DNA from 3 places in the Streptomyces sp. NPDC006296 genome. Region 3 is predicted to be linked to each of the others. Evidence: riboswitches for the same ligand, from Rfam matches in the RefSeq annotation. Region 3 holds a riboswitch; each other region holds the start of a gene.

What was found. Region 3 has a riboswitch for cyclic di-AMP ahead of ABZ172_RS02290 (LysM peptidoglycan-binding domain-containing M23 family metallopeptidase). Riboswitches for the same ligand answer to the same signal wherever they lie in the genome.
Region 1: another riboswitch for cyclic di-AMP. It lies ahead of ABZ172_RS05655 (transglycosylase family protein); the one in region 3 lies ahead of ABZ172_RS02290 (LysM peptidoglycan-binding domain-containing M23 family metallopeptidase).
Region 2: another riboswitch for cyclic di-AMP. It lies ahead of ABZ172_RS12310 (M23 family metallopeptidase); the one in region 3 lies ahead of ABZ172_RS02290 (LysM peptidoglycan-binding domain-containing M23 family metallopeptidase).

The regions. Positions count from the first base shown of each region.
Region 1 is NZ_JBEXRT010000005.1:153,856-163,144, reverse strand. Features, by position in the region: gene ABZ172_RS05675 (Ppx/GppA phosphatase family protein) at 1-627, opposite strand, end outside; gene ABZ172_RS05670 (DUF501 domain-containing protein) at 662-1,204, opposite strand; gene ABZ172_RS05665 (septum formation initiator family protein) at 1,293-1,763, opposite strand; gene eno (phosphopyruvate hydratase) at 1,857-3,143, opposite strand; gene ABZ172_RS05655 (transglycosylase family protein) at 3,461-4,153, opposite strand; cyclic di-AMP (ydaO/yuaA leader) riboswitch at 4,154-4,323, opposite strand; gene ABZ172_RS05650 (transglycosylase family protein) at 4,614-5,594, opposite strand; gene ABZ172_RS05645 (cytochrome P450) at 5,700-6,995, opposite strand; gene ABZ172_RS05640 (nucleoside triphosphate pyrophosphohydrolase) at 6,992-7,975, opposite strand; gene ABZ172_RS05635 (SurA N-terminal domain-containing protein) at 8,005-8,661, opposite strand; gene ABZ172_RS05630 (serine/threonine-protein kinase) at 8,832-9,289, opposite strand, start outside.
Region 2 is NZ_JBEXRT010000014.1:9,679-18,967, reverse strand. Features, by position in the region: gene ABZ172_RS12345 (sugar ABC transporter substrate-binding protein) at 1-542, shown strand, start outside; gene ABZ172_RS12340 (hypothetical protein) at 568-789, opposite strand; gene ABZ172_RS12335 (hypothetical protein) at 882-1,034, opposite strand; gene ABZ172_RS12330 (FAD-binding oxidoreductase) at 1,242-2,627, opposite strand; tRNA gene ABZ172_RS12325 (tRNA-Met) at 3,091-3,164, shown strand; partial or broken gene ABZ172_RS12320 (MerR family transcriptional regulator) at 3,289-3,390, shown strand; gene ABZ172_RS12315 (PP2C family protein-serine/threonine phosphatase) at 3,530-4,687, shown strand; cyclic di-AMP (ydaO/yuaA leader) riboswitch at 4,921-5,073, shown strand; gene ABZ172_RS12310 (M23 family metallopeptidase) at 5,085-6,125, shown strand; gene ABZ172_RS12305 (aldo/keto reductase) at 6,348-7,292, shown strand; gene ABZ172_RS12300 (PrsW family intramembrane metalloprotease) at 7,546-8,991, opposite strand; gene trmB (tRNA (guanosine(46)-N7)-methyltransferase TrmB) at 9,082-9,289, opposite strand, start outside.
Region 3 is NZ_JBEXRT010000002.1:202,018-211,306, reverse strand. Features, by position in the region: gene ABZ172_RS02305 (STM4012 family radical SAM protein) at 1-154, shown strand, start outside; gene ABZ172_RS02300 (STM4011 family radical SAM protein) at 163-1,083, shown strand; gene ABZ172_RS02295 (SGNH/GDSL hydrolase family protein) at 1,160-1,987, opposite strand; gene ABZ172_RS02290 (LysM peptidoglycan-binding domain-containing M23 family metallopeptidase) at 2,151-3,071, opposite strand; cyclic di-AMP (ydaO/yuaA leader) riboswitch at 3,077-3,236, opposite strand; gene ABZ172_RS02285 (tyrosine-protein phosphatase) at 3,651-4,475, shown strand; gene ABZ172_RS02280 (DUF6126 family protein) at 4,485-4,658, opposite strand; gene ABZ172_RS02275 (XRE family transcriptional regulator) at 4,727-5,344, opposite strand; gene ABZ172_RS02270 (aspartate aminotransferase family protein) at 5,404-6,798, opposite strand; gene dxs (1-deoxy-D-xylulose-5-phosphate synthase) at 6,795-8,705, opposite strand; gene hpnH (adenosyl-hopene transferase HpnH) at 8,886-9,289, opposite strand, start outside.

The DNA of each region.
Region 1 (9,289 bases), on a different contig from region 3:
GGCGATCGGGACGGTCTCCTCCGCCAGGTCCAGGGCGGCCTCGACGTCCGCGCGGATCGCGTCGATCCGCTCGGGTGTCGGCGGGTCCACCACGGCGCCGTCCTCGACGAGGTGACGCTCGGTCATACGGACGCAGCCGATGTCCACGGAGCGGGCGGCGCGGACCCGGTCGTCGCCGACCACGAACTCCGTGGAACCGCCGCCGATGTCGACCACCAGGTAGGGCTGCGCCAGGTGGTCGCCGCCCTCCAGCTCCTTCGTGGCGCCGTCGAAGGACAGCTGCGCCTCCCGGTCGCCGGTGACGACCTCGGGCTCGACCCCCAGGATCTCCAGGACCCCCTGGACGAAGGTGTCGCTGTTCTCCGCGTCCCGGGACGCGGAGGTGGCGACGAACCGGATGCGCTCGGCGCCGAGCTCCTTGATCACGGCCGCGTAGTCACGGCAGGCGTCGAAGGTGCGCTCCAGCGCCTCGGGGGCCAGCCGGCCGGTGCGGTCGACCCCCTGGCCGAGCCGGACGATCCGCATCCGGCGGTCGAGCTCGGTGAGGTCACCGGTGGCGTGGTCCACGTCCGCGACGAGCAGGCGGATGGAGTTGGTACCGCAGTCGATGGCGGCAACGCGGGTCATGGGGCTCCTGTGCTTGTACGGGTACCGCGCGGGGTCAGGACGCTTCGGGTGCGGCGTCGGGTCCGCACGGCGTGACGCACGGGCCCTTCGCCCACCACTGCGGCAGCATCGCGATCGCCTCGTCGCCCAGCGGGTTCACCCCGGGGCCCGCCACCAGCGAGTGGCCGACCAGGACGTGCAGGCACTTCACCCGGTCCGGCATGCCGCCGGCGCTCGGGAAGCCCTCCAGCACCTCGATGGCGTCGCGGCGCGCGAGGTAGTCCTCGTGCGCGGCGCGGTAGGCGGCGGCCAGCTCGGGGTCCGTCGCCAGGCGCTCGGTCATCTCCTTCATGACCCCGTTGGCCTCCAGCGTGCCGATCGCCGACGCCGCACGCGGGCAGGTGAGGTAGTACGTCGTCGGGAACGGCGTGCCGTCCTCCAGACGGGGCTGCGTCTCGACCACGTCCGGATTGCCGCAGGGGCAGCGGTGCGCGATGGCGCGCAGCCCGCGCGGCGGACGGCCGAGCTGCAGCTCGAACGCGGCGATGTCCGCAGCGGTGGGGGTGGTGGATTCGGTCTGCGGAGGGGGCGTGTCCATGCCTGCCTTGAATGTCATCGGTCGGACGGTGTGGATCGGTGCGGGGACGGGGCACGGTCCGTGCCCGGGGTCCCGCACCGGTGCGGGGTCATTCCCGGTCGGCGCTGTCGACGCCGTCCCAGAGGTTCGAGTGCCAGGGCCGCCCCGTCGCCCCCGGCTCGCCCCGGCTCACGTCGGCCGCGTCCGGGTCGACCACCGTATAACCGGTCTCGCCGGGCAGCACGTAGTGCAGGTGCTGGCGGGCGAGACGGCGGACGTACGCGTCGTCCTTGAGCCGCGCCTTCTCGTCGCGCAGCTCCTCGGTCCGCAGGTGGGCCTCCTGGGACAGCCTCTCCTGCTCCGCGATCTGGTCGCGCTGGGAGATGTACTGCCGCATGGGGTACGCCAGGGCGACCACCAGCGAGCAGACGATCAGCGCGAGGAACGCGGCCCGGCCGGTGAGCCGGGAGCGCCGGGCCTGCCGGCGGTTCTGGGACCGGTAGACGCGGGCAGCCGTCTGCTCTCCCAGCAGCCGCAGCCTGGTCGCGGTGGAGAACCGGTCGCGGTCCTTCCCGGCCATGTCTCACGCCTCCCCGTTACGCACGTCCGTCCCCGCACACGGTACGGGACCGGATGCGGGGACGGACGGAGGCTGGTGCTCCGGACCGGGGCGTCAGCCCTCGAAGCGGAACCGCGGGAACGCCGAACGTCCGGCGTAGACCGCGGCGTCGTCGAGGATCTCCTCGATGCGCAGCAGCTGGTTGTACTTGGCGACGCGGTCCGAGCGGGCCGGGGCACCGGTCTTGATCTGACCGCAGTTCACGGCGACGGCGAGGTCGGCGATGGTGACGTCCTCGGTCTCACCGGAGCGGTGGGACATCATGCACTTGAAGCCGTTGCGCTGGGCCAGCTCGACGGCGTCGAGGGTCTCGGTCAGCGAACCGATCTGGTTGACCTTGACGAGCAGGGCGTTGGCCGAGCCCTCCTCGATGCCGCGGGCGAGGCGCTCGGGGTTGGTGACGAACAGGTCGTCACCGACGATCTGCACCTTGGAGCCGAGCTTGTCGGTGATGACCTTCCAGCCCGCCCAGTCGTCCTCGTACAGCGGGTCCTCGATGGAGACCAGCGGGTACGCGGAGACGAGCTCCTCGTAGTACTCGGTCATCTCGGCGGCCGAGCGGGACTTGCCCTCGAACTCGTAGACGCCGTCCTTGTAGAACTCCGACGCGGCGACGTCGAGTGCGAGCGCGATGTCGCGGCCCGGGACGTAACCGGCCTCCTTGACGGCCTCGATGATGAGGTCGAGGGCGGCGCGGTTGGACTCCAGGTTGGGCGCGAAGCCGCCCTCGTCGCCGAGGCCGGTGGAGAGGCCCTTGGTCTTCAGGACCTTCTTCAGCGTGTGGTAGATCTCCGCACCCCAGCGCAGGGCCTCGGAGAAGGACTCGGCGCCGATCGGCGCGATCATGAACTCCTGGATGTCCACGTTGGAGTCGGCGTGCGAGCCGCCGTTCAGGATGTTCATCATCGGAACGGGCAGCAGGTGCGCGTTCGGGCCGCCGAGGTAGCGGAACAGCGGGAGGTCGGAGGCCTCGGAGGCGGCGTGCGCCACGGCCAGCGACACGCCGAGGATGGCGTTGGCGCCGAGGGAGCCCTTGTTCTCGGTCGCGTCCAGGTCGAACATGGCCTGGTCGATGAGGCGCTGCTCGGTGGCGTCGTAGCCGACGAGCTCCGGGCCGATCTGCTCGATCACGGCGAGGACGGCCTTCTCGACGCCCTTGCCCTGGTAGCGGTTGGGGTCGCCGTCACGAAGCTCGATGGCCTCGAACGCTCCGGTGGAGGCGCCGGACGGAACAGCAGCACGTCCCGTGCTGCCGTCGTCGAGGCCAACCTCGACCTCGACCGTGGGGTTTCCCCGGGAGTCGAGGATTTCCCTGGCTACGACGACGTCGATGGACGGCACGAGGCATCTCCTTCTGGGATCTGACACTGGTTGGGCAGGGTCACTGTGGCCTTGCTGCACGAGCCTAACCGGCCCGGCCCGCTGCGTCGGCCGTCCGCCCGTCCCCTGGGACGAAAAAGGACCCAAGGGCATGCAGAACGGGCAAAGCTTCAGAATTTTACCGGCGGGTAACCACAAGACATGAACACGCGCCTTCGGGGCCGGCCCGCGACCGCACCCGCCGCGGGGGTGCCGGAGACGGCCCCGGCCCGGCACGCGGGGGGTCTGCGCGCCGGGCCGGGCCGTCGGGGCAGGAGGGGACCCCGAGCGGTGTGCGACTACTTCAGGTGGAGCTGCTGACCCGGGAAGATCAGGTCCGCGTCGTCGACGATGTCGTCGTTCAGCTCGAAGAGCTTCTCCCAGCCGCCCTTGACCTTCTCGGCGCCGGCGATCTTGCTCAGGGTGTCGCCGGCCTTCACCTTGTACTCGCCGTCACCCTTCTCGACCTTCTGGCCGGTCGGGGTGGTGACGGTCTTCTGGGGGGCCGTGCGCTTCTCGCTGCGCGTGGTGGGCTGCTCGGCCTTGCGCTCCGGCGCGGCCTGCGGGGCCGTGTCGCCGTTCTTCGCGGAGCCGGTGTCGACACCCGGGTCCACACCGTCGTCGGTCAGGCCGCCGGCACCGGCACAGGCCCAGGCGCCCGGGCCCTGCAGGTCGAGGAGCTTCTCGGCGACGGCTATCTGCTGGCTCTTGCTGGCCAGGTCGGCGCGGGCGGCGTACTGCGTGCCGCCGGCGGCGGCCCAGCTGGACTGCGAGAACTGCAGGCCGCCGTAGTAGCCGTTGCCGGTGTTGATGGACCAGTTGCCACCGGACTCGCACTGGGCGACGGCGTCCCAGGTGTCGACGGAGGCGGCGGAGGCGCCGGTCGCGCCCATCAGCGGCACGGCGACGGCGGCACCGGTGACACCGGCCAGGGTCGCGATGCGGACGGCCCTGGACGGGCGACGGTGCTTGCCCTTGCTGGAAAGCAGCATGGTTCTCCTCACCGACGCCTACGAGGTGAGCTGTCGGGTTCGGGCCTGTGAGTTGCCCGGCCGTCCGCAGTCGCGGGCGGCTTCACCCCCAGCCGGCCCTGCCCGTCGTACGACGGCCGGGTCCGGCACCTACCTGGTTCCCCCGCTCCTGCCTACGGCGCTTTACGCGTCGGTCCCCTTCGGCCGACGGCAGGATTCGGCGTGACGGTCGAAGGTGCCCGCGGTGCGAGCGGCTCCGACCGTAGACACACACAACCCCGACATTCAAAGGCGGACATCACGGTCAATCAGCCCGTAACGATCCAGTTGTGCGGTCCGTTTTCGCAGGTCATGACCGCCATGGGCGGACCGGCCGGACAAGACGTACGAGGGGAAGCAAAGAGACCCATGTCTCACTCGCGTACACGTGGACACAGGCCTCTTCACCAGCCCCGTTCCGGGGGCGTCTTCCCGCTGCCGATCAGCCGGCCGCCGCGGTCTCCGCCCCGTCGGCCGCCGCGTCCGCCGCGAGCCCGAGGTCCAGGCTCTGGCCGGGCAGGATCAGGTCCGGGTCGGAGCCCAGCTCGGTCCTGTTGGCCTCGTAGAGAGCGGTCCAGCCGCCCGGGAGCTCCTGCGCGTCGGCGATCGCCCAGAGGTTGTCGCCCTCGCGGACGGTGTACGTCCCCTCGGCGCCCTGGCGGGCCTCGGCGTCGCCGCGCGAGGCGTGCCGGCCGGACTCGCGGCCCTCGCCCGCCGCCGCACCGGCGCTCTCCTCGGCGGCCGGGGTGCCGCGGTGCTTGCCGCCCTTCGCGGTGCCACCCGCCGTCGCACCGGACGCCTCGGGGGACGGGGTCGCGGACGGCGACGCGTCGGCCTTGCCCGCGCCCTCGGTCTTCTCCGGCTCGCCCGTCTTCTCCGGCTTCTCCGCGCCGGCGGACGCGTCCGTGTCGGCCGCCGCGTCCGCGTCGGCCGCCGTGTCCGCGTCGTCCGCCGTGTCCGCCGGGTCCGACGCCTCGGCCGAGGGGGTGGCGGTGTCGGTGGGCTCGGCGGTCGGCTCGTCGCCCGGGTCGACGCCGGGCAGGGCGCCGTCCAGCGCCAGCCCCGAGATCACGGCGCAACTGGGCCACGCCTGCGGGCCCTTGTCGTCCAGCAGCTTCTCGGCGACCGAGATCTGCTGCGAACGGCTCGCCAGGTCGGCGCGGGGCGCGTACACCGTGCCGCCGTAGTCCTTCCAGGTCTCCTGCGAGAACTGCAGGCCCCCGTAGTAGCCGTTGCCCAGGTCGGCACTCCACATGCCGCCGCTCTCGCATTCGGCGACCCGGTCCCAGGTCGAGGCGTCGGCGGCCTGCGCACCGCCCGCGGCGAGCAGCGGGATGGCGATGGCCGAACCGGTGACGCCTGCGGCGACGACGATGGCGGGTGCCTGACGAGGGCGGCGGTGTCTGCCGTTCGCGGAGCCCATGGGTTTGCCTTCCGTGTGACTGACATGTGAAGGGTGAGTCGAACGGTGAACCTAGCCGTACTCGAACGTGTGTCACAAGTCGATGCAGCGGAGATCACGCGAAAGTCACAGAGTTGACGGTGTGTCACCGTTTGCGGGACTGCGCCCCGGCTCGAACTCCACCGGAAGGGTGCGCAGTCCCCGCATGATGAGCCCGCCGCGCCAGCGCAGATCGGCGGGATCCGCGGCCAGCCGCAGGTCAGGGAGGCGCCGCAGCAGGGTCGCCAGCGCCACCTGCCCCTCCAGCCGGGCCAGCGGCGCCCCGAGGCAGTAGTGGATCCCGTGGCCGTAGCCCAGGTGCTGATTGTCACCGCGTGCGAGGTCCAGGGTGTCCGGCTCACGGAACCTGGCCGGGTCGCGGTCGGCGGCGGCCAGGACGACGAGGACGGGGTCCCCTACCGCGATGTCCTGCCCTCCCAGGGCCACGGGTTCGGTGGCGTAGCGCCAGGTGGCGAGCTCCACCGGGCCGTCGTGGCGCAGCAGCTCCTCGACGCCGGTGGCGAGGAGGTCCGTCTCCCCCGCCGCCAGGGAGCGTTCCAGGCGCTCGCGCTGGGACGGGTTGCGCAGCAGGGCGTAGGTGCCGTTGCCGATCAGGTTCACCGTCGTCTCGAAACCGGCGAACAGGAGGATGAAGGCCATGGCGGCGGCCTCGTTCTCGGTGAGGTGCTCGCCGTGGTCGCTCGCCCGGATCAGCCCCGAGATCAGGTCGTCGCCCGGATCCTCCCTCTTGCGGTGGATGAGCTCGGCGAGATAGCCGCGCATCTTCTTGACCGACCTGGCCACCCCGCCGCGCGGCCCCCCGCCGTGCCGGATCATCATGCCCGCCCAGTCCCGGAAGTCGTCCTGGTCCTCGCGCGGCACGCCCAGCAGGTCGCAGATCGCGTAGATGGGGAGGGGGAACGCGAAGTCGTGGATGAGGTCCGCCTCCCCTTTCTCCGCGAAGCCGTCGATGAGGCGGTCCGTCAGCTCCTGCACGCGCGGCGCGAACTCCGCGACCCGGCGCGGTGTGAACGCCTTGGACACGAGCCGGCGCAGCCGGGTGTGGTCCGGCGGGTCGATGTTCAGCAGATGCGTCATCAGCTCCGCCTTGCGCTCCCCCGGAATGCCCGTCTTGCCCTTGGCGTTCGCGGATCCCGCGTGGTGCGCCGGGTTCTTCGAGAGCCGGGTGTCGGCGAGCGCCTGCCGGGCGTCGGCGTACCGGGTCACCAGCCAGGCCTCCACCCCGCTGGGCAGCGTCGTGCGGTGCACGGGGCTGTGCTCGCGGAGCCAGGCGTAGGCGGGATACGGGTCGGTGGCGAACTCCCAGGTGAAGAGTTCGGGTGCCGTGTCCGGCGCGGGGGGCGTGTCGGGGCTGTCGTTCACTCCTCGACGTTATCCGGGCCGCCGAGCCCCTCCGCCGCCCGGATCACGTCCCGGTAGGCGCGGGCGGCGGCCCGGAGGGCGGCCTCCGGGTCCGTGCCGTCCCGCTCCGCCCGCACCGCGAGGGCCAGCAGCCGGTGGCCGATCCCGTCGCCCTCGGGGAGCGGGACGTCGAGGCCCGCGGTCCGGGCCCTGCCGCCGAGCTTGGCGGCCAGCGCCAGGCCCGGCTGCCCGAGCGGCACCCCGTCGGTGACCGAGGCGCGCTGCTTCTCCACGGCCTTCGTGCGGAGCCAGTGGGCGTGGACGTCCTCGGGGGTCTCGGCCGTCTCGTCGCCGAACACGTGCGGATGGCGGTGGATCAGCTTCTCGACGAGCGTCGCCGCGACGTCGTCGATGCCGAACGGCTCCTCCTGGTCCTCCTGCGCGATGCGTGCGTGGAAGACGACCTGGAGCAGCACGTCGCCGAGCTCCTCGCGCAGTTCCTCGCGGTCGCCGGTCTCGATGGCCTCGACCAGCTCGTACGCCTCCTCGATGGCGTACTTCGCGAGGCCCTCGTGCGTCTTCTGCGAGGTCCACGGGCACTCCAGCCGGATCCGGTCCATCACCTGGACGAGGTCCAGGAACCGGGCGCCGGGCAGGTCGTACGAACCGGGCAGCAGCTCCAGGTCCGGCATCCGCACGCGGCCCGAACCGCCGAGCCGGGCCAGGCCGTCGGTGAGCGGCTGGTTCCCCTCGCCGCCGACCAGCACCACCACGGTCCGGCCGCCCGCGCAGTCGTCCACCAGCTCCTCCGCCGAGGGCGCGGTGTGCTCGACCGCGACCCCCGCCTCCGCGAGGTACGGCAGCTGCGGATGGTCCCGCTCGGCGCACAGCACGCGGTCGGCGGCGTGGAGCGTCCGCCAGGCGGGCCAGGACAGCAGACCGGGGGCGACCCGGTGGCTGGCGGTGAGCAGGACGATGCGGCCGGGGTCTTCAGCGTTCACCCCCCGAACCTACCCCCGGGCGGACGGGGTCAGGCGCCCGCCTCGGGGTCCTGCCCCTGCACGGGCGTGACCTGGCTGATCCACGGCGCCTTGTACGTGCTGAGCTGGACCTTCTGGTCGTCCCAGCTGCCGTAGCGCGGGTTGACGTCGATGTGGAGCGCCTTCGACGCCCCGGTGAGGGCCTGCCCGACGGCCTGCACCCCGGTGGGGCTCTGCAGGTCGGCGCCGAGCGCCCGGGCCAGCTTCTGGAGCTGGACCTCCTGGCGCAGGCTCGCCTCGATCTGGCCGGGCGCGACCCAGCGCTGCTCCAGCATCAGGGTCCGCACGCCCTCCTCGCCGCCGGACTGCTCGGCGGCGACGCTGCGGATCTGCTGGATCTCCTTGCGGCTGACGCTCACCCCGGCGTCCTTCGAAGCCCGGTCCAGGACCCGCCCGAAGATCAGGCCGGACAGCTTGACCCGGTTCAGCTGGCCCGACTTGGAGACCAGCTCGTCGGACCGCTCCGCCCCCTGCTGCGCGGTGCGCACGTCGGCCGCCTCGGCCTGGAGCGTGGCCACGTCGATCCGCTCACCGCCGACCACGGCCGCGGCACCGGGGTGGGCCTCGCTGCCGCAGGCGGTCAGGAGCGGTGCCGCGAGGAGCGTGGCGGCGGTGAGGGCGAGCGCGGTGCGACGACGGCGGTGCAAAGGAGCCTCCCGGGGAGAGTTTGTGCATCGGTGCACAAAGCCTTGCGGTGATCGATGTTAGGCAGTGGACGTGATTCGGGCCACTGCTTCGACCAACGATTTCCGGACCGGTCAGTGTGGGGTCGGGGACGAAATCCGTCCCGGCCGACCGTTTTCGACCGTCCCGTGCCTCACACCGATCCCCGGACGTCCTGGTGGTGGGCGAGTTGGCGGCGGAGGTCCACGGGGAGCGGGTGGTGCGGACCGTAGACGCGTTCCGTGTCGTGCAGGAGGGCCTGCAACTCCGCACGGCCCGCCCGGTGGTCCCCCGTCCCGAGCAGGAGGTGGGCGATCCGCCGCCGGATGTCGAACGCGCGGTCCGGGCCGGTGGAGGTCGCGTAGCCGCGGTCGTAGTGCGGGAGGACGGCGCGGTACTCGGCGAGCGCGGCGGCCGCCTCGCCGAGCTGCTCCAGGCACTGCGCGGCGTCGTAGCGGAACTGCAGGGCCTGGGGGTCCGAGGGGCCCGCCTCCGCCGTGCGGTCCTCGGCGAGGCGGCGCAGCTCCGGAAGGGCCCGGCGGTACTGGCCGTCGTCCATCAGCGTGGCCGCGTACTGCTTGCGCAGGATCCGTACGACCGGCGAGTGCTCGC
Region 2 (9,289 bases), on a different contig from region 3:
TCACGAAGATGGTCGCCCAGTTCGACTCCGGCGGCATCGCCATGCTCAACCACAACCTGGGTTCCTACCAGGACCATGTGAGTGCGCTCGGCACCGGGAAGTTCCGTGGCATCCCGCAGCCGCAACTCGCCGACGGCACGCGGGTGATGGTCTCCAACCCGGTGTCCGGCCTCGGCCTGCTCAAGTCCTCCGAGAACAAGGCGGCGGCCTGGAAGTTCATCGAGTTCGCCGCCTCCCACGCCTCGAACTCGAAGTTCAGCGAGTCCGCGGGCCTGATCCCGGCCAACAAGGAAGCGGCCGAGGACCCCTGGCTCGACAAGGCCGAGACCACCAAGCTCGGCGCCGAGGCGCTGTTCTCCGGCGACACCGAGATCGTCCAGCTCCCGTACTACCTGCCGGACTGGAACACCCTCTCCAAGGCCGACAGCGAGGCCGGCTTCCAGAAGGTGCTGCTCGGCAAGACCAGCGCCGCGGACTTCCTCGACACCTTCGCCGAGAACCTCGACGAGGCCCAGGCGGAGTGGAAGGAACAGCAGGGCTGATCAGGACCCCGGGTCCCGGGCGCGCTCAGTCCAGGCCCTCCTCCCGCAGCTGGTACATCAGGAGGAAGGTCCGGTAGGTGTCCGGGGAGACATCCAGACAGACGTCCGGCCGGTTGGTCCACGTCGACAGGTTGTCGAGGGCCCGCCGGCAGGCCGCCTCGGTCTCGGCCTCGGACGGGATGTTCGCGAGGAACGCGGCGATCAGCAGGACCACTGCGAGGACGACCACGCCGATACGGATGCGCATGGTCTCCCAACGACCGTCCGGCCGGGCCGGTCACTCGGGCGGGACCGCTCCCGGGCCGGTCACTCGGGCGGGACCGCTCCCGGGCCGCCCGGTCACTCGGTGTCGTCGGCGAACGGCGGCAGGTCGGGCTCGATGAACAGGCCCGCGTACTGCGGTGCGGGCAGCGGAGCCGCGGCGCCCGACGGGGCGGGGGCCGTCGTCCGGTCGGCGTGCCGCGGGATCGTGCGGGCAGACGTGTCGGTCATCTCAGGTGTCCTGTACGTAGGTGTGATGAGAGCCCCGTGACCGAGCCGCCGCACTGATTGCCGGACTGGTCCCGACCGGTGCGGCGACGAGGCGCCGCTCCCGGTGCGCGCCGCTCCGGGGGCGTCCGGATCCTTGTGCGGCGGTATACGCAGACTGTAACCCTCCCGGCACGGCTTTCCCCCGGAATTGCGAGCCCGGCGTGACGCTCAGTGCGGCGCGGCGGGTTCGATGTTCTGGTTTGCGTGGAAGAGGTTGTGCGGATCGTACGTCCGCTTGGCCTCCGCGAGCCGGTCGTAATGACCGCGGTAGGTGGCCCGGACCCGGTCCCGGGCCTCGCCGGTGCCCAGGAAGTTGACGTAGCCGCCGCCCATGGAGTGGGGGTGCAGCGCCTCCCAGTAGCCGACGGCCCACTCCCGCAGCGCCGCCGCGTTGGCCGGGTCCGGGTCGATGCCGGCGATGACGCCGGACCAGTGCGCGTCGCGGTAGGCCCAGGCGGTGTCGTCGGGCCCGACCCGGCCGGCGGCGCCGTCGACCGGGTAGAGGTGCATGGTCGACAGGCCGGTGGGGAGCTTCTCCGCGAACGAGGCGTGCACCTCGGCGGCGTCGTCCGTGATCCGGTCGAAGAAGTCGCCGCGCCAGTACCACTGGAGACCGGCGGGCATCAGCGCGTCGAACATGCTCTGCAGCGCCGGGTAGGGCATCGGCGTGGTGAAGTGGAACGCGGGCGGGCCGGGTTCGTTCACCACGGCGAGGGTGTCGCCCAGGGCCTCCGGGTCCGCCGTCGAGGACCAGACGACCCCGCACATCGTCCGGCCGTGGATCTCCTCGGGGAAGGGCGGGGCGGGCGGGACGGTCAGCGAGGCGAAGAAGCCGGACAGGTCGTCCGGCGCCTGCGGCAGGAAGTCGCGGTACCACCGGATGACCTCGCCGAAGAGCTCCAGGGGCCACAGGGTGACGGCCACGCCCACGGTGTCCACGGGGTGCAGATCGAAGTCGAACGACGTGACGACGCCGAAGTTCCCGCCACCGCCCCGGAGCGCCCAGAACAGGTCGGGGTGCTCGCTCGGGTTCGCGGTGACGAAGCTGCCGTCGGCCAGGACCACGTCCGCGGAGACCAGGTTGTCCACCGAGAGCCCGTACTTCCGGGTCAGGTATCCGTGGCCGCCGCCGAGGGTGAGTCCGCCGAGCCCGGTCGTGGACATGATGCCCGCCGGGGTGGCCAGGCCGAACGTGTGGGTGGCGTGGTCGAGATCGCCCAGCGTCGCGCCGCCGTCCGCCCGGGCGGTCCGGGTGTGCGGGTCGACCCGCACACCGCGCATGGCGGAGAGGTCGAGGGTGACCGCGCCGTCGGCGAGGCCCAGCCCGGGGCCGCTGTGCCCGCCGCCGCGGACCGCCACGTCCAGGCCGTTGTCGCGGACGAAGTTCACGGCCTCCCGCACGTCCGCCGTGTCGTGGCACCGGACCACGGCCGCCGGCCTCTTGTCGATCATGGCGTTGTAGACCGCTCGGGCCGTCCCGTACTCCTGGTCGTCCGGGCCGATGACCGGGCCCCGCAGAGTGGTTCGCATCGTTTCGAGGAGGGCGCCGTCCATGATCGTCTCCTGATCGGGTGGCGCCCGGCCTCTTCCGGCACCATGACGGCGGAACCTCGCCGGCCGGCGGCGGCACCCCCGGGGGGTGGCGCGCGGACGGGGCCGGACACCGAAAGGCTTCTCCCTCCAGCGTCCCGCCGCTCCGGAGCCCGCGCAATCGCGGAGCGGCACGTGCCACCGGTCCGGGCGTGCCACCGGTCCGGGGCCGGGCGCGCGGGGCCGGGGCGCCGTCCGGTGTGCCGCGGACCCCGGGGAGGGTGTTCCGGATCGGGGGGAATCCGGATCCCGGACCGTGCCGGTGCCCGCGGTCCCGTCCTACCGGTCGTCAACGTCGTTGCAGGTGTGGCGAGTTGGAGATACCCGCAGTGGAGGGGGCCTCTCCGGGGTCAGGGGTTCGGGGGAGCGGTGGGCCTCGGGTGGTCGGAGCACCGCCCCGGATGGCGTAGAGTTCTACTCACAACGACGCGGGGTGGAGCAGCTCGGTAGCTCGCTGGGCTCATAACCCAGAGGTCGCAGGTTCAAATCCTGTCCCCGCTACTGAAGACAGGGGCCCGGATCCTTTCGAGGATCCGGGCCCCTGTCGTGTACCGCCGCACGGTGGTGCGGAGCCGGGTGGGTCCGGCGGCGGTCACCGTGCGCGGACCGGCTCCGGAGGGCGCGGGTCGCCGATCCCCGCTTCGGGAGCAACTACGATCGCCACGGAGACGGAACCGCCGTCTCCGTACGGGATGCACTGACGACTCACGCGCAGCGCCGGCTCTCCGGCCGACCCCCGGAGCGCGGTGCTCCGGCGCGCTCCTCCCTTCGGCCCATGACGAGCCGCCCTCCGGCGCGGCTCCGGGCGGCCGGGGCGGGGCGCGGTACCGTCCGCAGCCGTGGGTGGACCGGGCAGGAGCACACAGGTGGGGAAGCGGGACGGAAGGCGAGGGCGCGGTGCCGGGGGATCCCGTTCCCGGCGGTTCGTGCGCGCCCTGCCCGCGCTGATGATCTGCGCCGGGGTGGCCTTCGACCTGGTCACGCCGACCGAGGTGACCGCGGTGCCGCTCTTCGCCGCGGCCCCGCTGATCGCCGCCCCGTTCTTCTCGCTGGCCGGCACGGTGCGGGTCGGGGTGGCCGCGGTCCTCGTGGTGTTCGCCCTGCGGTTGTCGGGCGGCGCGGTCTACGGGGTCGTGTCGATCACGGATCTGCTGACCCTGGTGACCGTCGCGGCGCTCTCCCTCGTCATCAACCTCGTCGTGCGCCGCGGGAACGAGCAGCTGGCCTCGGCGCGGGTCATCGCGGAGACCGCGATGCGCGCGGTGCTGCCGAAGCCGGAGGACCGGATCGGCGGACTGCTGGTCGCCGCGCGGTACGAGGCGGCCCAGGCGGACGAGTTCGTCGGCGGTGACCTGTTCGCCGTCGCGGACACGCCGTACGGGGTGCGCCTGGTGGTGGGGGACGTCCGGGGCAAGGGGCTGGACGCCGTGGCGGCGGTGGCCGTCGTGATCGGGGCGTTCCGGGAGGCCGCCGAGCAGGAGATGTCGCTGGAGGGGGTGGCCCAGCGGCTGGAGCGTGCGCTGGCCCGGGAGGGCTCGCGCCGGGGCGGGCTCGACTCCATGGAGGGGTTCGTCACCGCGGTCCTGGCGGAGATCCCGGCCGGCTCGGACACCCTGCGCGTCATCAACCGGGGCCATCCCGAACCGCTCGTGCTGCACCCGGACGGGGCGCTCGACGTGCTGGCGCCGACCGCGCCCGCCCTGCCGCTGGGGATGGGGCTGGGTGCGTGGCCCGACCGGTCGGACGAGTGGACGCTGCCGGCCGGGGCGATGCTGCTGGCGTTCACCGACGGGCTCTCCGAGGCCCGGAACATGACCGGGGTCTTCTACGACCCGGCCGCGCGGCTGCGCGGCCGGCTCTTCCCGGGGCCCGAGGAGCTGCTGTCCGCGCTCACCGACGACGTACGGCTGCACACCGGGGGCCGGTCGACGGACGACCTGGCGCTGCTCGCGGTCGCCCGTCCGGCGAGGGGCCAGCAGGAGCGGCGGACCACCGTGAAGATCGTGCGACGGGACAGTGAATGAACCGTCGCGACCGTCGGTAGTCGAAGGACCCCGCTCCGCATAACATATGACGCACCGTCAGAAACGGGCGGCTGGATTCACCCTGCTCAACTCGACCGTTTGCGCCCGTTTGAGCCCTGTAAGTCCAGGGCGGAGGCGTGAACGATCTGTAGGAACAGCTTGGAATCGGACCCGTGTGTCTATTAACGTTCGATAACGCAGCACGGTCGTACAGGCCGCCGCAAGAGGCGGCACCGTGCGCAGCGCCGAATTCCGCAAGGGAACCGGGGAACCACCTACATGGGGTGAATCGGACACCTGTGTCTCGTGAGAGGCAGAGGGGCCCGTAGGAGACCTTCCTGCTCCGAACCCGTCAGCTAACCCGGTAGGCGAGAAGGAAGGAAAGGAGAGCGCCCACGTGGCGTCAAATCAGCCTGCCCCCGAGGCTCCGGCACCCTTCAGGACCGCCGGCTTCGGTGACGAGGACAGGTCGTGGGGGGAATGGAACCCCACCGAGGAGTCCGTCCGTCCCGTACGCGGCCGGCATCGCGTGGCCAAGCAGCGCGGCCTCGCCCGTAGTTCCACCGTCCTCGGCGTCGGTGTCATCGCGGCCGTCGGTGCGGGTGGCATGGCCACCGCGCAGAGCAAGCCGCCGGTCTCCATCTCTCTTCCCGATTCCATCGCGGACAACCTTCCCGACGCCAAGTCCCTGCCCGGCGTCGGCGCGTTCATGTCCAGCGACTCCGGCGCGGACCACGAGACGGTCGCCGCGTCCGCCCCCCTCACCACCGCGGGCATCACCGCCGCCGAGGCCGAGCAGGGCGCCACCGACGCGGGCGAGGCGCTGCGCGCCCGCATCCTCCAGCAGGCCGAGCAGCAGCAGGCCGGCGCCGAGGCCGAGGCGAAGGCGGCGGAGGAGCAGGCGGCGGCCGATGCGGCCGCGGCCCAGGCGGCGAAGCGGCAGAGCGCGGCGGAGGCCGAGGCCGCCGCGAAGAAGAAGGCGGCGGAAGAGGCGGCGAAGAAGAAGGCGGAGGCCGAGCGCCTCGCCAAGCTCGCCGCCAGCTACGCGGTCCCGACCTCGTCGTACTACATCAGCTCCACCTTCGGTCAGGCCGGTTCGATGTGGTCCTCCGGGCACCACACGGGGCTGGACTTCGCGGCGCCGACCGGTACCCCGGTCAAGGCCGTGCACAGCGGCACGGTGAAGTCGGCCGGCTACTCCGGTTCGTACGGCTACCGCACGGTCCTGGAGCTCGACGACGGCACCGAGGTCTGGTACTGCCACCAGTCCTCGATGGACGTGACCGCCGGGCAGAAGGTCACCACCGGCCAGACCATCGGCCGTGTCGGTGCCACCGGCAACGTGACGGGTGCGCACCTGCACCTGGAGATCCACACCCCGGACGGCACGGGTATCGACCCGATGAGCTGGCTCCGCGGCAAGGGCCTCACGATCTGATCCCCCGCGCGCCGGTCACGGCGTGGCAGTACCCCGGCGGCCCTGACGCACGACCCCCCGACGTCAGGGCCGCCGGCCTGTCCGGGGCGGTCGCCGGTCCGCCCCGCCGCTGTCGTGGGGCCGTCCGCCGCTGCCCGGCCCGGAGTACTCCGGACCGGCACGGTCCGGGGCGCACCGGCGTGGAGCGGAATAGTTGCTTCCGTCGATGGGTTGTCCTTGGGCATGACATCTCTGCGCCCTCTCGGTTCCTCAGGCCTCCAGGTCTTCCCCCTCGCCCTCGGCGGCAACGTCTTCGGCTGGACGGCCGACGAGGAGCGGACGTTCGCCGTCCTCGACGCGTACGTGGCGGCGGGCGGCAACTTCATCGACACCGCCGACTCCTACTCCGCCTGGATCCCGGGCAACCAGGGCGGTGAGTCGGAGACGCTCATCGGTGCGTGGCTGGCGGCCCGGTCCCGCCGCGACGACGTCGTCATCGCCACCAAGGTCGGCGCCCACCCCGCGTACAAGGGGCTCTCGGCCACCACGATCAAGCAGGCGGCCGAGGCGTCCCTGCGCCGGCTCGGCACCGACCACATCGACCTGTACTACACGCACTTCGACGACGAGAGCGTCCCCGTCGAGGAGATCGTCACGGCGCTCGACCAGCTGGTGAAGGCGGGGACGGTGCGGGAGATCGCCGCCTCCAACATCAGCCCCGAGCGGCTCCGGGCCTCCCTGGAGTTCTCCGAGCGTGAGGGCCTGGCCCGTTACGTCGCGCTGCAGCCGCACTACAACCTCGTCTCCCGCGACACCTACGAGGGCGCGCTCCAGGAGACCGCGGCCGCCGCGGGTCTCGCCGCCGTGCCGTACTTCGCGCTCGCCGCGGGCTTCCTCACGGGCAAGTACCGGCCGGGGACGACCGTCGAGAGCGCGCGGGCCGAGGGCGCGGGCAAACACCTGGCGACCGAGCGGGGCCGCGCGGTGCTCGCGGTGCTCGACCGGATCGCCCAGGAGCACGACGCCGAGATCGCCACGGTCGCCCTCGCCTGGCTGGCCTCCCGGCCCACCGTGGCCGCGCCGATCGCCTCCGCGCGCACGGTCGAACAGCTGCCGGCGCTGGTCGCGGTGGCGGACCTCCGGCTGACCGAGCGGGAGCTCGCGGAGCTGACCGAGGCATCCGCCTGAGACCCGTTCGGCGCCCGGCCCCGGCCCCGGCCCCGGCCCGAGACCGCACGGCCGGGCCCGGCGCGGGTGACCCGACGCCCGGGTCCGGCGCCTGTGAACCGTCCGGCCGGGCCCGGAGCCTGTGACCGGACGTACCGGGGCCGGGGTCCGCGGGCGTCCTACGCTGGTCCGTCTGCCGTCTGCCGTCTGCCGTCTGCCGTCTGCCGTCTGCCGTCTGCTGGCCGGGCGTCCGGCGTCGGCCGGCGGGCAGCCCTCAGACGGGCGGTGTGCGGCGGTCGCCGTCGTCCAGATACGGGTTGTAGCCGCCGTAGTGCCGGTGCGGCGCGGGCAGTTGCTGCGGAGCCGGGCCGCCGGGGGCGTACGGGCGCGGCGGCGGCACGGGCAGCCGGTGGGTGCGCAGCCGGCCCGTCGCATGGGCCGCGTACGTCAGCGCGGGGCCGGCGATCTCCCGGCGCTGCCACAGATGGTGCAGCAGCTCCTGCTCGCGCGGGGCGAAGTCCGGGCCCGCGCCGTCGTGGCGGGCCCTCCGGCGCAGCATGGCCAGGGACGTCGCGAACGACTCGTACTCGGCGACGGCACGGGCCGCCGCCTTGCCCCGGGCGCGGTCGGGGTGGCTGTTCCAGTGCCGTGCCATGTCGCGGGCCATGCCCCGCGCCCGCATCGAGGCGAGGGCGAGCGGCTCGGCCGGGGCCAGCCAGCCGGCCGCGGCGTACACCGGCAGTTCGGTGGAGAGGGTGCGCAGCTCCCGCTGGCGCGCCCAGACCGCCAGCCAGGTCACCAGGCCGAACGACGGCATCATGAAGAGGCCGTACACGAGGTAGAAGCCGTACGGTCCGAAGGCCGTGGAGCCGTTCCACAGGGCGTGCATGCCCATGGCGAGGACGATCCCGAGCAGCGGCAGGACGACGCGGCGCACCCGGTGGCGCGCGCCGCCGAGTGCGGCGATGCCGAAGCCGATCCCGGAGAGCACGGTGAACAGGGGGTGCGCGAACGGCGACATCACCACGCGGACGAAGAAGGTCCCGGCCGTCACCGAGGCGAAGCCCGAGGTGCCGAGCTGCTGGTCCTCACCGAATGCGTTGCCCAGGTAGAGGATGTTCTCGGTGAAGGCGAAGCCGGTCGCGGTGAAGCCGGCGACGACGATGCCGTCGACGACTCCGCCGAACTGCCGTCTGCGGAAGAGGAAGATCAGCAGGACCGCGACGGCCTTCGCGCTCTCCTCGACGACCGGGGCGACGAGTGTGGCCCCGAGGGTGTCGGCGCTCGCCGGATCCGCGGTGGCCGTCGCTATCCACCGGGTGGCGAAGGAGTTCGCGATGATGGCCACGAGCGCAGCCGCACACGCGCCCCAGGAGAAGGCGAACAGCAGATTGCGCCAGGGGCCCGGCTCGACCCGGTCGAGCCAGCGGAACGCGGCCATCAGCAGCGGCACGGGCAGCACCGCCAGCCCCAGCCCCACCAGGAACCCCTCGGTGCCCGTCTGCCGGCGCACCAGCGCGAGGATCACCAGACCGCAGAGCGCGAGCACCGTGATCACCGCGCCGGCACGGAACGCCTTGCTGCGCCAGACCATGCCGACCCGGCGGGGCCGGTAACGCCACTGGCCTCGCTCCGGGACGGCACCCAGGAACTCGTCGAGCCGCTGCTCCTCGAGAACCGGGACGGCCGGCTGCTGGTGCTGCACGGACCCCTCGGACATCCGACGACCCTAACGAGGGCGACGGACACCTGGCCACGCCGCCGTCCCCGGGGGTGCCGGGCCGTGGCCGATCAGCGACGGGTCAGCCGATCAGCGACGGGTGAACAGCACGTCGTGCACGACGTGCCCCTTGTCGAGGCCCTGGCCCTCGAAGCGGGTCAGCGGCCGGAACCCGGGCCGGGGCGCGAAGCCGCCGTCCGCCTCGGTGTTCTCGAACAGGGGGTGCGCGGTCAGGACGTCGAGCATCTGCTCCGCGTACGGCTCCCAGTCGGTCGCGCAGTGGACGACCGCGCCGGGC
Region 3 (9,289 bases):
GCGCGGCTGGCTGGACGGTCCGGCGCACGGCGGTGCGGGGGCGTCCGGTCGGCTGCGCCTCTCCCCCGAGGGGCTGGCCCACTCCGACGCGCTCGGCCCGGAGCTGTTCTCCCCGGCGGTGCGGGCCGCGATGGCCGCGTACGAGGCGAAGTGAGCCGCCCGGTGAGCACGGATCTGACCCTCCTCTACCGGGGTCCGCTGGCCTCGTGCGACTACGACTGCCCCTACTGCCCGTTCGCCAAGCGGCGGGACAGCGGGGAGCAGCTGCGGTCGGACCGTGCGGCTCTGGAGCGGTTCACCGGCTGGGTCGCGGAACAGACCGGCGACCGGCTGTCGGTGCTGTTCACCCCGTGGGGCGAGGGCCTGGTGCGGTCCTGGTACCGCAGGGCGCTCGTCGAGCTGTCCCGGCTGCCGCACGTCGGCAGGGTCGCCGTCCAGACCAACCTCAGCTGCCGCACGGGCTGGCTCGCCGAGGCGGACCGCGACAAGGTCGCCCTGTGGTGCACCTACCACCCGGGCCAGACGCCGTACGAGCGGTTCCTCGCCCGGTGCCGGGAGCTCACGGCCCTGGGGGTGCGTCACAGCGTGGGGATCGTCGGCCTCGACGAGCATCTGGAGGAGGCCCGCCGGCTGCGGTCCGCGCTGGACCCAGAGGTGTACCTCTGGGTCAACGCCGCCGAGGGGCACACCTACACCGACGAGGAGGCGGAGCGCTGGACGGCCCTGGACCCGCTGTTCCCCTACAGCAGGCATCCGCATCGCTCGGCGGGACTGCCGTGCCGGACGGGCGAGTCGGTGGTCTCGGTGGACGGCGACGGGACGGTGCGCCGCTGCCACTTCGTCCGTGCCGAGCTGGGCAATCTCTACGACGGCAGCTTCCGTGACGCGCTGGGACCGCGGGGCTGCCCGCTCGCCGTGTGCGACTGCCACATCGGCTACGTCCACCTGGAGACGCTGCCGCTGTACGACGTCTTCGCGGGCGGGGTGCTGGAACGGATACCGGCCCGCCCGGTGCGGACCGCTCCGGACGGGCCCGTGTCACCGGGCCCGTCCCGGAGGCCGCTCCCGCTGGTCGGCCGCTGAGGGCGCGCGCCGGGCGGGCCGGAGGACGGCGGGCCGGAGGGGCGCGCCGGGGGCGGGCGCCGCGGTCCCCGTGCGGTCAGAGCGGCAGCAGGTCGGGGCGCTTGGCCTCGACGTGGTCCCCGGAGGACTCTCCGCGGAGCCTGCGGCCGATCCACGGGACGAGGTACTCGCGCGCCCAGTGGATGTCGTCGCGCCGCACCTCCAGCGGTCCGCGCTGTGCCTGCGGGGGCCACACCTGGTCCGGGTCGGCCGGCACGTCGAGGCCGAGGACCTGGGCGGCGCGCAGCGCGACCCGGGTGTGGCCCTCCGGTGAGAGGTGCAGCCGGTCGTTGTCCCAGGCCCGCCTGTCCTGCACGGACCGCAGGGACCAGAGGTCCAGGACCGGGCAGTCGTAGCGGTCGGCGATGGACCGGACGTGCGCGGTGTACGTGGCGATCTTGCCCCGCAGGTGCTTGAGGACGGGGATGCCCCGGGTGTCGAAGCCGGTGGTGACCATGACGGTGCCGACCGAGCCCGCCAGGTCGGCCACCGCACGCTCGAAGCGTTCGGCCACGTCGTCCGGGTCGGAGCCGGGACGGAGGATGTCGTTGCCGCCCGCGCAGAAGCTCACCAGATCAGGTGCCAGCTGCTTGGCGCGGGGGACCTGCTCCGCGACTATCTGGTCGAGGAGGCGTCCGCGTACGGCGAGATTGGCGTACCGGAAATACCCGTGCGGGTCGTCCAGGGGGCCGACCATCGCGTCGGGAACGGGAAGCTGATCCGCCAGCAGGACCGCGAACCGGTCCGCCCAGCCGACGAGTGTCCCGCCGGGTCCGGGGTCCCCGACCCCTTCGGTGAAGCTGTCGCCGATCGCCGCGTACGACCCGATGGTGCCTTGTCTTCTGTTTTTCGAATCGTCTGCCACAAGCGCTTATCCTGCACCTTCGAATGTGACCTACGCGACCGTAATAAGGGGTTGACGGGTGGTGACAAAGACCACCCGGTCAGTTTTTGGTAAAGCAGGAATAAGGAAGAGGGGCGGTGCGCCCTGCGCACCGCCCCTCTTCCCGGTTCCCGTCCGGTGTGCCTCAGAGGGACACGCCGTGCGCGCGCAGGTAGGCGATCGGGTCGACGTCCGAGCCGTAGGCCGGGCCGGTCCGGATCTCGAAGTGGAGGTGCGGGCCGGTGGAGTTGCCGGTGGAGCCGGAGAGGCCGATCTGCTGACCACCGGTCACGGTCTGGCCGGCCGAGACCTCCAGGGAGGACAGGTGGGCGTACTGGGAGTACATGCCGTCGCTGTGCTGGATGACGACCTCGTTGCCGTAGGAGCCGCTCCATCCGGCGGAGACCACGGTGCCCTCACCGACGGACCGGACGCTGGTGCCGGAGGCGGCCTGGAAGTCGGAGCCGGTGTGGTACCCGCTGGACCAGCTGGCGCCGGAGGCGCGGTACTGCGTGGTGACGTTGGGGTTCTCGACCGGGCTCGTCCAGCCGGAGGCGTTGCTCTGCGAGGCGCCGGAGCCGGAGGTCTCGGCGGCGGTCTCCTCGACCGGGGCCGCCGTCTTCTCCGCCGGAGCGGCCGGAGCGGCCTTCTCGACCGCCTTCTCCGCCGTCGACGGAGTGGTCCGGGAGGGCGCGGTCCCGGCGGAGCCGGACCCCTCGGCCCCGAGGACGAGCTTCATGCCCGGGAGGATGAGGTCGGGGTTGCCGCCGACGACGTCGCGGTTGTTCTGGTACAGCTTCTGCCAGCCGCCCTTGACCTGGTGCTCGGTCGCGATCTTGGCCAGGTGGTCGCCGCGGACCACGGAGTAGGTCTTCGGGGTGCTCTTCGCCGCCGGGGCGGAGGCGCCGTGGGTGACGGGCGTGGCCGGGGCCGCCTGTCCGGCTGCGTGGGCGCCGGTGGCGCCGATCAGCGGGAGGGCGAGTACGGCGCCGCCGGTGCCCGCGGCGAGGACGCCTCGGGAGATCGGGCCGGACTTCTTACGTCGGTGCTTGCCGTGTGCGGGCATGGGGGATGTCCTCTCCGGCGCCTGCGAGGTGAGCTGTCGGGTTCGGACTGGAGATGCCCGGCCGCGCGGTGCGCGTCTTGACCCCGAGCCGTACCGGATCGCTCCGGACGGCGGCCTACCTGGTTCCCCCGCTCCTGCCACGCATGAGTTCGGTGCGGATTCCGGGCGGCGGCAGGATTAGGCGTTCCGTCCGGATTGACGGTGACCGTAAGCGAGCGCGGACTCCGCGAACAAGCCGCGCACCATCAAACGGAATCCGCGCTTCATTTCCGGTGCGGAATTCCCGTCACACTCCGTGGATTACGGATCTTGGCTTTCCGCGCCCCGCCGGGAATACCCACCGGGGCTTTCACCACGGTCCGTCACGGATATGATCCCGCTCACCCACCTCCCGCCATCTCCCGTACAAGCGGGGCATGTTCCCCTAAATACGCCAATACGGACACACGGCGATCTTCCGCCGCTCGGCGGACCCGCCGCCGCGACGACCGGGACGGCCGGCCGCTGCGGTGGTGTCGTATCGTCGCGGGCGTGCCCCGTCGGCGAGCGGCGCCGACGCCCGAGACTCCAGGAGTCCTTGTGACGCAGCTGCCAGAGGTCCCGCCGGCCGGCCACGGACCGGAGGAGGTCGGCCTGACCGGCGTCCGCAACTTCCGCGACGTCGGCGGGCTGCCGACGACGGACGGCCGCACCCTGCGGTACGGGCGCCTCTACCGCAGCGGTCACCTGGCGCACGCCACCGAGGCCGACGCCGCCTTCCTCGCCGGACTCGGCCTGCACACGGTCTTCGACTTCCGCAACGCGGCCGACCACAAGCTCGACGGACTGGACGTGGAGCTGCCCGGCGTGCGGAACGTCAGCATTCCGCTCTCCGACCCGGCCGACGGCGTGGAGTTCTGGCGGCTGGTGCGGGACGGGAACATCGAGCAGCTGCGCTCGATCCTGGCCGACGGCAAGGGCACGGAACGGATGATCGCCTCCTACCGCTCGATCATCAGGGACCGCACCGCCGAGCACAGCCGTGTGCTGCACGCACTGGCGGAGGACAGCGTGCCGGCACTGATGCACTGTGCCGCGGGCAAGGACCGCGCGGGCCTCTCGATCGCGGTCTCACTGCTGGCCGTCGGGGTGGAGCGGGAGGCCATCGAGGCGGACTACCTCAAGTCGAACGACGCGCACCGCCGCTACCGGGTGCGGCGCAGCGACACCTCCGCGGCGGGCATGTCCGACGAGGTGATGGAACTGCTCGATCCGCTCTTCGGCGCGGAGGCCGCGTACCTGAGCGCGGCGTTCTCCACCATCGAGGAGGTCTGGGGCAGCACCGACCGCTACCTCCTGGAAGGACTGAAGATCGGTCCGGAGACCCGCGAGAAGCTCCGCGAGCGGCTCGTCGAGGACGCGTGAGACCGGCGCTCAGCCCTTCCCGGCGACGGTGAAGAGGAGATAGAGGAAGGCCGCGATGACGTGTCCGGCCACCAGGTAGGCGAACAGCCGGATCACGACGCCGCGGGGCATCCGCCGCTCCTGGCTGTCCGCGCTCCTCGGCCGGCGCGGGGTGAGCGGGTCGTAGTGCTCCGAATCGGACATGTCAGTCCTCTCTCCCGGCGCTGCGGGCCGGGGTGGCGGTGGGATCGCACGGTACGGGGCGCGCCGGATCAGAGCCGGTGGGATCCTCCGCCGAGGCAGAGCTCGGCGGTCGGGCTCTGCAGCAGCGTGTGGACGAACAGCAGGCGCGCCCCGCCGGTGCCGGGTGCCGCGATCCGGTGCGGGGTGAGGGAGTCGAAGTGCGCGCTGTCGCCCGGTTCGAGGTCGTGCACGGCGTCACCGAGCACGACCCTCAGCCGTCCGTCGAGGACGTACAGCCATTCCTCTCCGGGATGCACGCGCACCAGGTCGCCCCCGGTCCCGTGGGGGACGCGGACCCGCAGGGCCTGCATGGCGCGGCCCGGGGCGCCGGCCTGCCGGTAGAGCCAGCCACCGGTCTCGGTGCCGTCAGGAGCACCGGGCGGGCCGCCGCGGACGATCGCGTCACGTTCGGGGGGCATCTCGCCCAGGAGCTCGGAGACGGTCGTACCGTAGACGCGGGCGAGACCGAGCAGCATCGGCAGCGACGGCTGCCTGCGGCCCGTCTCCAGCCGGGACAGGTGGGCCGGCGACAGGCCCGCCCGGCCGGCCGCCGCCTCCAGGGTGAGGCCGCGGTCGCGGCGCAGGTCACGCAGGCGCGGCGCGATCCCGGGAAGCTCGTCGGCCGCCCCGCCGTCGGGAGGGTTCATGCCCCCATTGAGCCAGCGACTTTCCTCTGAGGCAAATAAGTTGCCTCAGAGGCAAAATCTCAGCGGTTGGCCACCGCCTGCTTCACCAGGGTCCTGCCGAAGTCCCACATCAGCCCGCCGCCGTGGTGCGCGTCGTCCATGACGGCGGTGAAGGCGGTCACGAAGCGGTCGACCTCCCGCTCCCCGATCACCAGCGGCGGGATCAGCTTGATCACCTCCAGGTGGTCGCCGGAGACCTGGGTGAGGATCCGGTGCTTCTGCAGCAGCGGCACCACCACCATCTGGGCGAAGAGGCCCTTCCTGGCGGCCTGCAGCATCGCCCACCGGCTGCGGAGCTTCAGTGAGGACGGCCGGCCGAACTCGATGCCGATCATCAGTCCGCGGCCGCGCACCTCGTGCAGGAGCTCGTAGCGTCCGACGAGCGCGGCGAGCCGTTCGCGCAGCAGGTCGCCGGTGCGCCGGGCGTTGGCGACCGTCTCCTCCTGCTCCATCACCGCGAGGACGGCGAGCCCGGCCGCCATGGCCTGGGCGTTGGAGCCGAAGCTCGCCGAGTGCACGAGCACCCGGTCCATGGACGAGTAGACCCGCTTGAAGATCCAGTCCTTGCCGAGGGTCGCGCCGACCGGCACGTACCCCCCGGAGAGCGCCTTGGCGACGCAGAGCAGGTCGGGCTCGACCCCCTCCTCGTGCTGGTAGGCGTAGAAGTCGCCGGTCCGGCCCAGTCCGGTCTGCACCTCGTCCACGATGAGCAGGGCCTTGTGCCGGTGCAGCAGCTCCTGCGCCTCCCGCAGGAAGCCGGGCGGCGCGGCGTGGACGCCCTTGCCCTGGATCGGCTCGACGACGAGTCCTGCCACGTCGCCGCGCCGCAGTTCGCGCCGCAGCGCGTCGAGGTCGCCGAGCGGGACGGCCGTGTCCGGCAGCAGGGGTGCGAAGCCGTCGCGGAAGCCCTGCTCGCCGTTGACCGAGAGCGACCCGGTCGTCAGCCCGTGGAAGGCGTGGTCGCAGTAGAGGATCCTGGGCCGGCCCGTGGCGTACCGGGCGAACTTCAGCGCGGTCTCGACCGCCTCCGTGCCGCTGTTCCCGAAGAACACCCGGTCCAGGTGCGGGCTGTGCGCGAGCAGCCGCTCGGCGAGCAGTCCGGGCAGCGGCTGGCAGTCGAAGCGGGTGAGGTCGGCCAGCGAGGCGTCCAGCACGTCGTGCAGCGCCCGGCGCACGACGGGGTGGTGCCTGCCCAGTCCCATCACGCCGAAGCCGGCGAGCATGTCGAGGTAGTCGTTGCCGTCCGCGTCCCAGAAGTACGCGCCCTCGGCCCGCTCGTAGACCTTGTCGAAACCGAGGGTGTGGAGCATCCGCGGCAGCTGGTGGTTCAGGTGCCGGGTGTGCAGCTCGTAGCGGTCGGCGCCGCGTTCCTCCAGGAGCCGCGCCAGGTCGAATCCCGGCCGTCGTTCCGTCATGCCCCGCTCCCCTTCGGCACGCAGCGGTCCCCCGCTGCCGTACGGCGCCCGAGCGCCGTGCTGATCCGGCCGGCGATCTCCGCCGGCGTGAGCCCGGCCTCGGCGAGCACCTCACCGCGGCCGCCCTGCGCGAGGAACCGGTCGGGGATGCCGAAGGTCCGCAGCGGTACGTCGACACCGGCGTCCCGCAGCGCCTGTCCGACCGCCCAGCCGACCCCGCCCGCCCTGCTGTTGTCCTCGACGACCGCCACCAGCCGATGCTGCCCGGCGAGGTCCGGGAGTTGTGCGTCGACCGGCTTGACCCAGCGGGGGTCGACGACGGTGCAGCGGATGTCCGCCCCGGCGAGCAGGTCGGCGGCCCGCAGGCAGACCGGGGCGAGCACGCCGACGGCCACCAGCAGGACGTGCGGGTCGGGGTCCCGGTGCAGGACGTCCATCCCGCCGATCCTCCCGACGGCCGCGACCGGCTCGCCCACCGTCTCCTTGGGGAAGCGGACCACCGTCGGTGCGTCGTCGACGTCCACGGCCTCCCGCAGCTCCTCGCGGAGCCGGTCCGCGTCCCGCGGGGCGGCGATGCGGAGCCCGGGGACGACCTGGAGCACGGACATGTCCCAGGTGCCGTTGTGCGAGGGGCCGTCGGTGCCCGTGACCCCGGCGCGGTCCAGCACGAAGGTCACCCCGCACCGGTGCAGGGCGACATCCATCAGCAGCTGGTCGAACGCCCGGTTGAGGAAGGTCGCGTAGACGGCGACGACCGGGTGCAGGCCGCCGGTGGCCAGCCCCGCGGCGGAGACCGCCGCGTGCTGCTCGGCGATCCCGACGTCCCAGATCCGGTCGGGGAACTCCCGCGCGAAGCGGGTCAGCCCGACCGGGTGCAGCATCGCGGCCGTGATCGCGACGACGTCGGGCCGCTCGGCGCCGATCTCCGCGATCTCGTCGCCGAACACCGCGGTCCAGGACGGAGCGGCCGGCACGACGAGCGGTTCGCAGGTGTGCGGGTCCATCCTGCCGACGGTGTGGAAGCGGTCGGCGTCGTCGGCCAGCGCGGGCGGGAAGCCCCGGCCCTTCTCCGTGATGCAGTGCACCAGGACCGGGCCGCCGAACCGCTTGGCCCGGTGCAGCGCCGACTCGACCGCCTCGGTGTCGTGGCCGTCGACCGGACCGACGTACTTGAGCCCCAGGTCCTCGAACATGCCCTGCGGGGCGAAGGTGTCCTTGAAGCCCTTCTTCGCCCCGTGCAGCGAGCCGTACAGCGGCTGTCCGATGACGGGGGTCTGCCGGAGCACGTCCTTGCCCCAGGACAGGAAGCGCTCGTAGCCGTCGGTGGTGCGCAGCACGGCGAGGTGGTCGGCGAGCCCGCCGATGGTGGGGGCGTACGAGCGCGCGTTGTCGTTCACCACGATGACGAGCGGGCGGTCCCCGGCCGCGGCGATGTTGTTCAGCGCCTCCCAGGCCATGCCGCCGGTGAGGGCGCCGTCCCCGGTCACCGCCACCACGTGACGCCGCCGTCCCAGCACCTGGTCGGCCTTGGCGAGGCCGTCGGCCCAGCCGAGCACGGTGGAGGCGTGGGAGTTCTCGATGACGTCGTGCGCGGACTCCTCGCGGGACGGGTAGCCGGAGAGGCCGCCCCGGCCGCGCAGCGTGGAGAAGTCCTGGCGTCCGGTCAGCAGCTTGTGGACGTAGCTCTGGTGCCCGGTGTCCCAGAGGATGCGGTCGTCGGGCGAGTCGAAGACCCGGTGGAGGGCCAGCGTCAGTTCGACGACCCCGAGGTTCGGGCCGAGATGACCGCCCGTCCTCGCCACCGCGCGGACGAGGAACGTCCTGATCTCCTCGGCGAGTTCACCGAGTTCCGGCCGGCTCAGGGCCTTGAGGTCCTGCGGCCCCTTGATGGACTCCAGCATGGTCACGTCCGGGCCCCCTCTCTCTGGTCCTGTCATCGGCTCACGTGCACTGCGGGGACCCCGCCGGGGTTCCCCGCCTCCGGGCCGCGCCCGGCTTCCCGCGGCCCGGTGGCGCCGCGCGCGGCGGCGCGCCGCGGGCGGCCCGGGGAGACCCGGGGACGCCCCGGCTCTCCCTCGGTCACGGGGTCACCGGCCGCCGCCGGCGGTCTCCCGGGCCGCGCGCAGGGACTCCTTCAGCGAGCCCATGGTGGCGAGGACCGCGGTGGGCTCGTAGCCGCAGTGGGCCATGCAGTTGGCGCAGCGCGGGTCCTTGCCCCGGCCGTACTTGTCCCAGTCGGTGTCCTCGATGAGCTCGCGGTAGGTGGGGACGTAGCCGTCGCTCATCAGGTAGCAGGGCCGCTGCCAGCCGAAGAGGGAGTAGTTGGGGATCGCCCAGGCCGTGCAGGGGAAGTCGGCCTTGCCCTCCAGGAAGTCGAGGAAGAGCGGCGAGTGGTTGAGGCGCCAGCGGGCGCGGTTGCCGCCGGCGAAGGACTTCTTGAAGAGCTCGCGGGTCTGCTCGACCCCCAGGAAGTGCTCCTGGTCGGGCGCCT